Methylomonas sp. 11b: one gene and its partner. The protein of the gene in region 1 binds, or shares a complex with, the protein of each later gene. Links are inferred from orthologs where the notes say so. Each region holds a gene or a part of one and is shown on either strand. Other genes may lie near its edges.

Region 1 (6,054 bases):
TCGCCGCTAGGTAATTGATTTCTTAACTGGTCGTTCCATTGTTTTAAATCGTAACCAGCCATTTGTGCTGGTGTGCAAGTGTTCGTCAAGCAATCGTTATTGGTTTCTGCTTGATTGTTGTAGTTACCCACTGCATTTGCTCGTACTCGGTCAGCTATATCGTAAGCAAGCAAAGTGGCCTGTGAGCGAAAATATGCACTTTGATTGTTTCGTAGGCTTGTGGATTGCAAGCCAGCCAGGCCGAGCAAACCCAAGGCAAGTATCACCACTGCGATCAAGACTTCTATTAACGTGAAACCGTTGGCTGTTTTCATGGGTGACTAAAATGGGGGTAAGCAAGATGTAATATTCGAGGCGGTGCTCGCTACTGTGTCAGTGTTGGGTATGCCGTCATTGTTGGCATCTAGGCCCATGCGCACTCGACCTATGGAGTTGACAATAATTAATCGGGAAGTGTTTGCTTCCGGCGTGTTGTTACCGTCGCTGTTGTTACAAATCACAAAGCTGCCATTGTTATTGCTTTGCCCGGATGGAGTAAATCGAATGAAGTTGCTGAAATTATTTCCGCGTAAGGTATAGGACGGTGTTAACGCTGCATAAGTCTTGAGAAGCACATCGTTTCCAGTGTCGAACTCTCCATTGCCATTTGCGTCCGTGAAAACATCCCAACCTTGCTCCCAATTAGCTGAGGCCCACGCAGTTTGACCGACGTTAGTCGATGATTTGTCGTCAACTTTGCGCACAGTCACCGATCTGCCACGTTTTACCGCTTCGCTTCGAGCCAAATTCAATGCTGTGACCAATTCGTTGGCTGATGTGGTTAAACGGTTGTTGCTGATAATCGAAGTGAAGTTTGGAATTGCAATACCCACCAGAATGCCGGCGATAGCGATGGTCACCATCAGCTCGACCAGCGTGAATCCTTTAGATGTTTCGGTGAATAATTTTTGCATAATTTATTGGATTGTGACTCACGTGGTTGGGCGGAAATGAACTCAAACTCTGTTGCTGTTATTTGCCGCTCCGACCTACGAGAAGTGCATTTCTACTGCGCGAACGGGGAAGCGGTGGCTCGTCAAAATCGAATTTGAAGATAGCACAGGATTTAACAAAGTTATGCGAGTTAAACCACAATCGCAATGTGAGTGTTTGCAGATGTTCGCCAAAATGGCGATCTCGGCAATGAAGTGTCTTAGATTTTTAAAATGAGTGTTTTTCGGCAAGATCAGCTTTCTCTAACTACAATCTTAACGGAGCTTAGCTACAATCACAGCAATGTAAAATTCTAATCAGGTGAACTGGCAATCGCAGTTTGCACGGGTTTAACAGTTTTAAATTATGTTCGATAAATTTGGAGGAGAAAATTGTGGCAACAATTCTTGCTGTAGACGATTCCGCATCAATGAGGCAGATGGTGGCGTTTACCTTAAAAGGCGCGGGTTATAACGTGGTGGAAGCTGTTGATGGAGCGGATGCCTTGAACAAAGCCAAAGCGCAAGCTTTCGATTGCGTGGTTACCGATGTGAATATGCCAAACAAGGACGGAATTGAGTTGATTAGAGACTTACGCGCTTTGCCCAACTACAAGTTTACGCCAATGTTGATGCTAACCACTGAGGCGGGAACGGATAAAAAGCAGCAGGGCAAAGATGCCGGTGCAACCGGCTGGATAGTGAAGCCATTCAATCCAGACCAGCTCTTGAAAACGATCAAAAAAGTGATGGGCTAAATATCCGCCTCTTCAGAGACATCGGCACCGGGTAATTCTATGTCAATCGATATGGCGCAATTTCATCAGGTTTTTTTCGAAGAAAGTTTCGAAGGGCTTGACGCGATGGAATCGGGGTTGCTCAATCTTGATTTGGGGGATGTTAACGTCGAAGACATCAACACCATTTTCCGCGCCGCGCATTCTATAAAAGGCGGTAGCGGGACTTTCGGTTTTACCGCGGTTTCCGACTTTACCCACGTCATGGAGACCTTGCTCGATGAAATGCGCGACGGCCGTAGAAAAATCACCCAACCCGCGGTTGATGTGTTGTTGGGGTCAGTCGATTGCCTGAGAGATATGCTGCAATCGATACAAAACGGCAGTGAAGTAGACCAATCCGATGTGGCTGAGCATAAATTAGCCTTGGATAGCGAACTGAATAACGCTGTTCCGAACATTCCCTCGGCTGGAAAACAGACAGCAAAAGCCTCTGAGGTTCTGTCTGCTGATGATGTTAAGCAAATAGCGGGTTGGGTTATCGCATTCAGTCCGCACTTACATCTATTGAAGACCGGCAACGAGCCGGTGCGGATGTTTAGGGAATTAGCGTCGCTGGGGAAGTTGACCACAACCGCAGACTTGCAAGGCGTGCCGAATCTTTACGATTTGGATCCTGAAGAGTGTCATTTGTCGTGGAAGTTGGAGGTGTCGGGCGATATCCCGGAAACGGAAATCGACGAGATTTTCGATTGGGTTGAGGACGATTGCGATTTGGCTAAACAACCGATCTACAAAACGTCCACAAGTTCTACACAAGCCGAGGTGTCAGCAGACATAGCGATAAAACCCGTTACAAATAGCGTTGCTAGAGAAATAAGCGCTGAGTTTACAAGTACCGAAGAATCCGAGGCTAATGCGGTAGACCGTAAAAACGGTAAAAAAGAGGACGCAAAAGCCGCACCGAAAGGTTCAAGTTCCATTCGTGTGGATACTAGTAAAATCGATACCTTGATCAACATGGTCGGGGAGTTGGTCATTACGCAATCCATGCTCAGTTTGTTAGGTGAACATTTTGAACTTAATAAATTGGATCAATTGAAAAACGGTCTTTCCCAGTTAGAGCGACATACCCGCGAGCTGCAAGAAAGCGTGATGAACATTCGCATGCTGCCTATCAGTTTCGTGTTTAGCCGTTTCCCGCGATTGGCGCATGACATCAGCAGCAAACTCGGCAAAAAAATCGAACTTAAATTGGTGGGTGAAAACACCGAAGTGGATAAGACAGTTGTCGAATTGCTCAGCGATCCTCTGGTTCATTTAGTCAGAAACAGCCTGGATCATGGCATTGAAATGCCGGATGTCAGGCTGGCGGCCGGAAAGCCCGAAACGGGTACGGTGACCCTTGAGGCCTATCATCGCGGCGGCAATATCGTGATTGAAGTGACTGACGATGGTAAAGGCCTCGACAAAGATAAATTACGGGCCAAGGCAATTGAAAAGGGTTTGATCGATCCCGATGCAATCTTAAGCGATAAGCAAACATACGAGCTTATTTTTATGCCTGGGTTTTCTACGGCCGAAAAGCTTACCGATATTTCCGGTCGCGGCGTAGGCATGGATGTGGTACGACGTAATATCCAGGCCTTGGGCGGCAACATAGAAATCCTTTCCGAGTTGGGCAAAGGATCTACCATTTCCATTCACCTCCCGCTTACGCTGGCTATCCTGGATGGTCAGTCGATTGCGGTAGGCGACGAAACCTACATCTTACCGTTGGGCTCTATTATCGAGTCACTCCATGTCAAGGAAGACAGGCTCAATCGAGTGGCGGGCAAAGGGGAAACTTTCCTGTTACGCGGCCAATATCTGCCGATTATCAGAATGCATCAAATTTTTAACGTACCCACCGCGAAAACCACCAAGCTAACCGAAGGTTTAATTGTAGTTGTCGAAGGGCAAGGTTTGCGTTGCGGATTGTTCGTAGATGATTTACTTGGGCAACAGCAAGTGGTGATCAAGTCGCTGGAAGCGAATTATCGACGGATTGAAGGTGTATCTGGTGCAACTATTCTGGGTGATGGTTCCGTGGCCCTGATTCTTGATATCCCCGGTCTCGTGCGTTTGTCCAATCAATAAACCTAATCTAAAGCGTGTCATGTCGGAAATAATCGAACACAGCATTACAGACCAGCAAGATGCAAAGCGGTTGGACACTAGTTTGCAGTTTTTAAGCTTTACCTTGGGCCAGGAAGAATATGGTGTAGATATTCTAAGAGTTCAGGAAATTCGCAGTTGGGAACCGGTATCGCGAATTCCTAATGTGCCTGCTTATGAAAAAGGCGTAGTCAATCTTCGCGGCGCGATTGTGCCTATCATCGACTTACGTGAGCGCTTTCAACTGGGACACAGTGACTATTCGCCTCTGACGGTAGTTGTGGTTTTGCAAGCGCGTATGGCCGATAAAACCAGGATCATCGGGGTTGTGGTGGATTCTGTTTCAGATGTTGTCGATGTGAATAAAAAAAGTATCCAAAGCGCGCCGAATTTTGGTGCAAAAGTCAGTACTGAATTTATCAATGGCCTGGTTTCAGTAAACGGCCGAATGGTGATGCTGTTGGATGTAGATAAATTATTAAAACTTGATGGCCTGGATGGTGAAGATGAAAGTTGAAAAAAGAGCTGTTTATGGCTGGGTTGTAACGGAGGATATGCAATGAAACTCAATCACCCTGTGACCGATCGTGAAGTCTTAATGAAGCCAGGCACCATTTTGGTCACGCGCACCAATTTGAAAGGCATTATTACCTATGCAAACGACGCTTTTATCGAAATCAGCGGCTTTAGCAAGGATGAGCTTGTGGGGGCTAATCATAATATGGTTCGCCATCCTGACATGCCGCCGGCAGCATTTGAAGATTTATGGACTTGTTTGAAGGCTGGACGCCCTTGGACCGCACCCGTTAAAAATAGGACCAAGACCGGAGATTATTACTGGGTAGAGGCAAACGTTACACCGGTGTTCAAGAATGGCAAAGTACAGGAATACCTGTCGGTTCGTTACGCGCCATCCCGGGAGCAAATTCAGCAGGCAGAATCCTTATATGAAAAACTGAATGCCAATAAAGCCACAATAAGGCCCAAGGGAATTAGTGCGGTAATCAAGAAATTATTGGAATTGGGCCTGTGGAAAAAAGTCGGGATTATCTACCTGATCTTTTTGTTGCCGACGATCAATTCCATTTACGACCATTACATGGAACAAAAGTACCCGGAGATGTTCCTGTTTTTGGGCTTGGCGGGATTTGCCTCAATATTGGGATACTCTGTGATTCGTAATGTCGTCAAGGCTTTAGAGAAGTCGATTAGTATTTCCTATCGGATGGCGGATGAGCAATTCCGGAATACGATAGATTTGGACCGTAGTGATGAGATCGGCGATTTCTATCGGGCTTTATACGGCATGCAGGTTAAATTGAATTCTGATTTGGCATATTCCAAACAAGTAGCATCAGAAGCGATGCGGATTAAACAAGCGCTCGACAATGTGCAGTCCTGTGTCATGGTGGCTAACAATGATTTAGACATCATTTATATGAATAAGACCGTGGCGGAAATGTTTCAAAATGCCGAAGCGGACATTCGTAAACAATTGCCTGACTTCAATGCCAGCAAGCTGATGGGCGCGAATATCGATCAATTCCATAAAAAACCCAGCCACCAACGCGGCCTTTTGGCAAATCTATCCAGCACGTTTAGTTCGGCGTTAGTGATTGGCGGTCGACACATGAATATTGTTGCCAATCCGGTTAATAACGACGAAAACGAGCGTATCGGCATCGTGGTCGAATGGTTGGATAGAACGCATGAAGTAAAAATCGAGCAGGAAATTGCCAGCATAGTGGAGGCGGTCAAGGCCGGTGAATTGTCCAGCCGGATCGAGATGGTCGATAAACAAGGCTTTTTCGAAACGCTTAGCGAAGGCATCAACGAACTAACCGATGTGATCGAAAACGTCTTCAGAGATGTTGGCAGTACCATGCAAAGTATGGCCTCCGGGGATTTGACCAATCGAATCACCAGTGATTACCAAGGCGTATATTTAAACTGTAAGAACGATATTAATACCACTATCGATAAACTGAACGAGATTTTCGGTCAAGTTAGCGAGTCCGCCCATTTTATTAATAACTCATCCCAAGAAATTGCCAGCGGTAACAACAATTTGTCGCAACGCGCCGAACAACAGGCCGCGAATTTGCAGGAAACTGCCGCCAGCATGGAGGAACTGACCAGCACTGTGAAAAATAATGCCGATAATGCCCAGCAAGCCAATGCAGTAGCTA
Region 2 (4,338 bases), 2.3 Mb from region 1 along the record:
CACCCAGCGCTTTAATCACCACCTCTTCCTGACCGATCAATTGATCCACCACAAAACCAACATGCCTGCCGCCGGCGTTCACCACCACCACATGATTGGTCGGCTGCGTTTCGCCCGTGAAATAAGAACCCCTGACCAGCCATTCGCTTAAATAAAACAGCGGTAAGGCCTTGTTTCTGACCATTACCACCAATTGACCATCTACCTTATTGGTTTTGCTCAAATCCAGATCGAGTATTTCCAGAACGCTGGCCAAGGGCAACGCGAAAGCCTGTCCGCGCAGCTTCACCATAAGGGTCGGCATGATAGCCAAAGTCAGCGGCACCTTGATCAGAATAGTGCTGCCCTTGCCTTCCACCGAATCGATTTCCACCACGCCGTTCATTTGCGCGATACGGGTCTTCACCACGTCCATGCCGACACCGCGACCGGATACGTCGGAAATTTCGGTTTTGGTGGAAAAGCCGGGTAGAAAAATCAGGTTGTAACATTCCTTATCGTCAAGACGGGCGGCGCTTTCTTCATCCATCAAGCCTTTTTCCACTACTTTGGCGCGCAGTATGTCGGGGTTCATACCCTTGCCGTCGTCTTTGATGGACAACTGGATATGATCGCCTTCCTGAGAAGCTTTCAATATCACCACGCCTTCCCGAGGTTTGCCGTTGGCTTCGCGCTCATCCGGCGATTCGATACCGTGATCTACCGCGTTTCTGACCAAATGCACCAAAGGATCCGCCAGGGCTTCGACCAGATTTTTGTCGAGATCGGTTTCTTCACCCACCAACTCCAGCCTGATTTCTTTTTTCAGACTTCTAGCCAAATCGCGTACCACACGCGGAAAACGCCCGAAGACTTTTTTGATAGGCTGCATCCGCGTTTTCATCACCGCCAGTTGTAAATCGGCGGTCACCACATCCAGATTGGATATAGCCTTGGACAACTGTTCGCCAGCTTCGGCATTGGCTTTAAGGGTTTGGAAGCGATTGCGTACCAGCACCAACTCCCCGACCATATTCATAATATCGTCCAAAATCTGGGTATCTACCCTGACAGTGGTATCGGCTTGCGGTGTTGCGGCTTTACTTTTGTCGGAAACGGAATCTACTACCGGCGCTACTTTGCCGAGGTTATTTTCGGGTTCCACATCGGCGGGCGGTTTCTCGACCGGCTCGGGTTTAGCAGCCACCACCGGTTTCTCGACAGGCGCCGCCACATTTTTAATTGGTGCGTCTTTTTCACCCGCAGCTTGCTCGTCAATCTTGCCCAAATTGGCAGCATCGAACTTACCCTTACCGTGTAAAGCATCGAGTACTTTATCGAACTCCTCGTCGGTAATATCGCCCGAATCGTTGGCTTGAACAGGCGCCTCGGCTTTTACCGAAAACTTGCCTTTGCCATGCAACTCGTCGAGTAAATTTTCAAACTCGTCTTCACTAATTTCGTCATCCGCCGCCGGGGCTGCCGATTGCGGCGCTACGTGTACAGTAGGAGAACCACCTTTACCATGCAAAGCATCTAGCAAATCCTCAAATTCCTGTTCGGTAATTTCGTCGGCATCTTCCGAGGCGGATTCGCTGGCCAATAACTCCTCGGGATCGAGCATCGCATCGTAATCTTGCGCTGCGGATTCTTGAGGGGATAATTGATGAGATTCCGGAGTTTCATTCACTATAACCGTTTCTACCGCAACCTCAGCAGCGGTAGCTTCGGCCGGACCAGCGTAGGCTTTCAAGCGTTTTAAAAGGCCTTGATCGGCCGATTTTGGCGTATTGCCTGAACGGACTTGCCCGAACATCTCGTTGACGATGTCCACTACTTGCAAAATCACATCCATCAAATCCGGGGTGACTTGGCGATCACCCTGCCTGAGCACGTTAAAAACGTCTTCGGCGTTATGACAAACATCGACCAGAGCGCTGATAGCCAGAAAACCGGCACCGCCCTTTATGGTGTGGAACCCGCGAAATATCGAGTTGAGGAGATCAAGATCGCCGGGTGATTGCTCCAGTTCTACCAGTTGTTCACCCAGTGAATCGAGAATCTCCCCGGCCTCGACCAGAAAGTCCTGCAATATTTCGTCGTCCAGATCGATCGCCATGTTGTTTTCCTCAGAAACCTAGACTAGACAGTAAATCATCAACATCGACCTGACTGGTGGCGACATCGCCGGCTCTGTCATCTACTCCGGGGACAACCGGTCCGGGCACTTCGGGCTGCAACGCCGCTCCGCTGCTTGGCGTGATTTTGCGACTGGAAATTTTGATCAGATTAACCATGCTGCCTTCTAGATCCTGCACCAAATCGATAACCCGGCGGATAATCTGCCCGGTAATATCTTGAAACCCTTGCGCCATCAAAATATCGTTTAAACCCGCCTGGATTTTTTCCAGAGACACTTGCGATTGCTCAAAATATTGACTGAGGTCGGCGCTCATCGCCTTAAACTCGTCGAACGGCATTTCCCGATCCAAAAAGCGATTCCATTGCGCCGACAATTGTTTAACCTGCCCGTTCAGTTCATCCGATACCGGCAACAACTCTTCAACGGCGGTTAGCGTCTGATCTGCGGCTTGTTCGGTCATGGCGATCACATAATGCAGGCGCTCCTTGGCGTCCGGAATATCGTGCTCAGCCATGGCCGCTATTTTAGAATCGACGGAAAAACTAACCATGGTGTCGTGCAATTGGCGAGTTAGGCGGCCAATTTCTTTAAACAATTGTGTTTCTCTTAATCCGGCTACTTGATCGAGAATTTCATCGGCAGCCGCTTCGTCGCATTTTTCTAATGCTGCGACCAAATCTCGGGCCAAACTCAGCAGGTCAGTATTCATCGTAATCTCCCTGTGCTTCAGCCGTCGATGCGTTCAAAAATCTTTTCGATTTTCTCTTTAAGCGTAGCAGCAGTAAAAGGCTTGATGACATACCCATTTACACCGGCCTGCGCAGCCATAATGATTTGCTCGCGCTTGGCTTCGGCTGTGACCATCAACACCGGCAGATTGGCCAAACTGGGAGTAGACCTGACGGCCTTCAATAAATCGATGCCGGTCATACCCGGCATATTCCAGTCAGTAATCAAAAAATCGATACCGCCTTTTTCCAAAATAGGCAGTGCCGTTTTACCGTCGTCCGCTTCCACAGTGTTGGTAAAACCCAGATCTTTCAACAGGTTTTTTACTATTCTCCGCATTGTCGAAAAGTCATCGACAACCAGAATACGCATATTTTTATCCAAGGATAATCTCCACCCAGATTACTTTATTGTTAAGAAACCTCTAATTTGTGGCTAATAATTGCGAAAAATTCCTGCAATAACCACATATTAGCTGCACTTTTCATTATCTTTCCCTTCCACCCAATCCGCAAGTCTAGCGCGTAAGCGCAACATCGCCTGACTACAAATTTGGCTAACCCGCGATTCGCTGACATCAAGCACCTTGCCAATCTCACGCAAATTCAGCTCTTCGTCGTAATACAGCGATATCACCAAGCGCTCCCGTTCCGGTAATTCCGAGATGGCCTTGGCCAGGGCTTTTTGAAAATTCTGTTGGATCAGCACCTCATCCGGCTGCTGATTGCCGTGCACATCGTCAATGACGCTGTCTTCGCCTTGCACCAATTCTTCGACGCTAAAGGTCTTGCAAGACACCGCGTCTTGCAGAATATGATGGTATTCGGTCAGATCGATACCCATATGCCCGGCCACTTCGGTATCCTTGGCGTCGCGACCCAGATGGTTTTCAACCTCGCGTATCGCCTCCGCCACCATCCGGGCTTTCTTGTGCACCGAACGAGGCGTCCAATCCGAACGGCGCAATTCATCCAGCATAGCCCCGCGAATGCGGATGCCGGCGTAAGTATCAAAGCTGGCACCCTGGCCGGCATCGTAATGTTTCAGAGCTTCCAGCAAACCCAGCATGCCGGATTGAATCAAATCATCAAGCTGCACCGTATCGGGCAACCGGCCCATCAAGTGGTAGGCAATGCGTTTTACCAGCGGCGCATGTTGAATGACTAAAGCATCAACATTTCCAGCCTGCACGGCAGCATACATTGCCGCTCCGCTCATGCAACATCCTCTTTCGCGCTGTACTGGATCATCCGTTCGACAAAAAACTCCAGGTAGCCGCCCGCTTTGGGCTTGATGGGCCAGCTGTCGATTTTCCGCGCCAGATTCTTGATGGCCAGTGCCGCTTTACTTTGCGGGAACGCTTCCACCACCGGGGTTTGCTTTTGCACGGACTTTTTCAAATATTCGTCCTGCGGTACTGCGCCGACAAACTGCAAGGCCACATCCAAATAACGGTCCGTCACTTTACTCAACTTATTGAACAAAGC

Evidence for each region. The genes of interacting proteins can lie anywhere in the genome.
Region 2: the proteins of METH11B_RS0105900 (region 1) and cheY are in contact, whole or in part, in a solved structure (PDB 1A0O), measured with the Escherichia coli proteins. The link is inferred for Methylomonas sp. 11b from one-to-one orthologs.

What each region holds. Positions count from the first base shown.
Region 1 is NZ_KI911557.1:1,274,170-1,280,223, reverse strand. What follows is about bases 1,338-4,307. They hold METH11B_RS0105900 (chemotaxis protein CheA), read left to right. Parts: upstream 1,338-1,768; coding sequence 1,769-3,847; downstream 3,848-4,307. Other genes in these bases: METH11B_RS0105895 (chemotaxis protein CheW), read left to right, coding at 3,867-4,307; METH11B_RS0105905 (response regulator), read left to right, coding at 1,367-1,729. Also shown: type IV pilus modification protein PilV, read right to left, coding at 1-314; METH11B_RS0105910 (GspH/FimT family pseudopilin), read right to left, coding at 321-953; more of METH11B_RS0105895, read left to right, coding at 4,308-4,382; METH11B_RS0105890 (methyl-accepting chemotaxis protein), read left to right, coding at 4,425-6,054. UniProt on the Escherichia coli protein: Involved in the transmission of sensory signals from the chemoreceptors to the flagellar motors. CheA is autophosphorylated; it can transfer its phosphate group to either CheB or CheY.
Region 2 is NZ_KI911557.1:3,556,497-3,560,834, reverse strand. Bases 1,543-4,338 are described here. They hold cheY (chemotaxis response regulator CheY), read right to left. Parts: upstream 3,236-4,338; coding sequence 2,849-3,235; downstream 1,543-2,848. Other genes in these bases: METH11B_RS0117065 (MinD/ParA family protein), read right to left, coding at 4,066-4,338; METH11B_RS0117070 (RNA polymerase sigma factor FliA), read right to left, coding at 3,323-4,069; METH11B_RS0117080 (protein phosphatase CheZ), read right to left, coding at 2,109-2,831; METH11B_RS0117085 (chemotaxis protein CheA), read right to left, coding at 1,543-2,098. Outside these bases: more of METH11B_RS0117085, read right to left, coding at 1-1,542. UniProt on the Escherichia coli protein: Involved in the transmission of sensory signals from the chemoreceptors to the flagellar motors.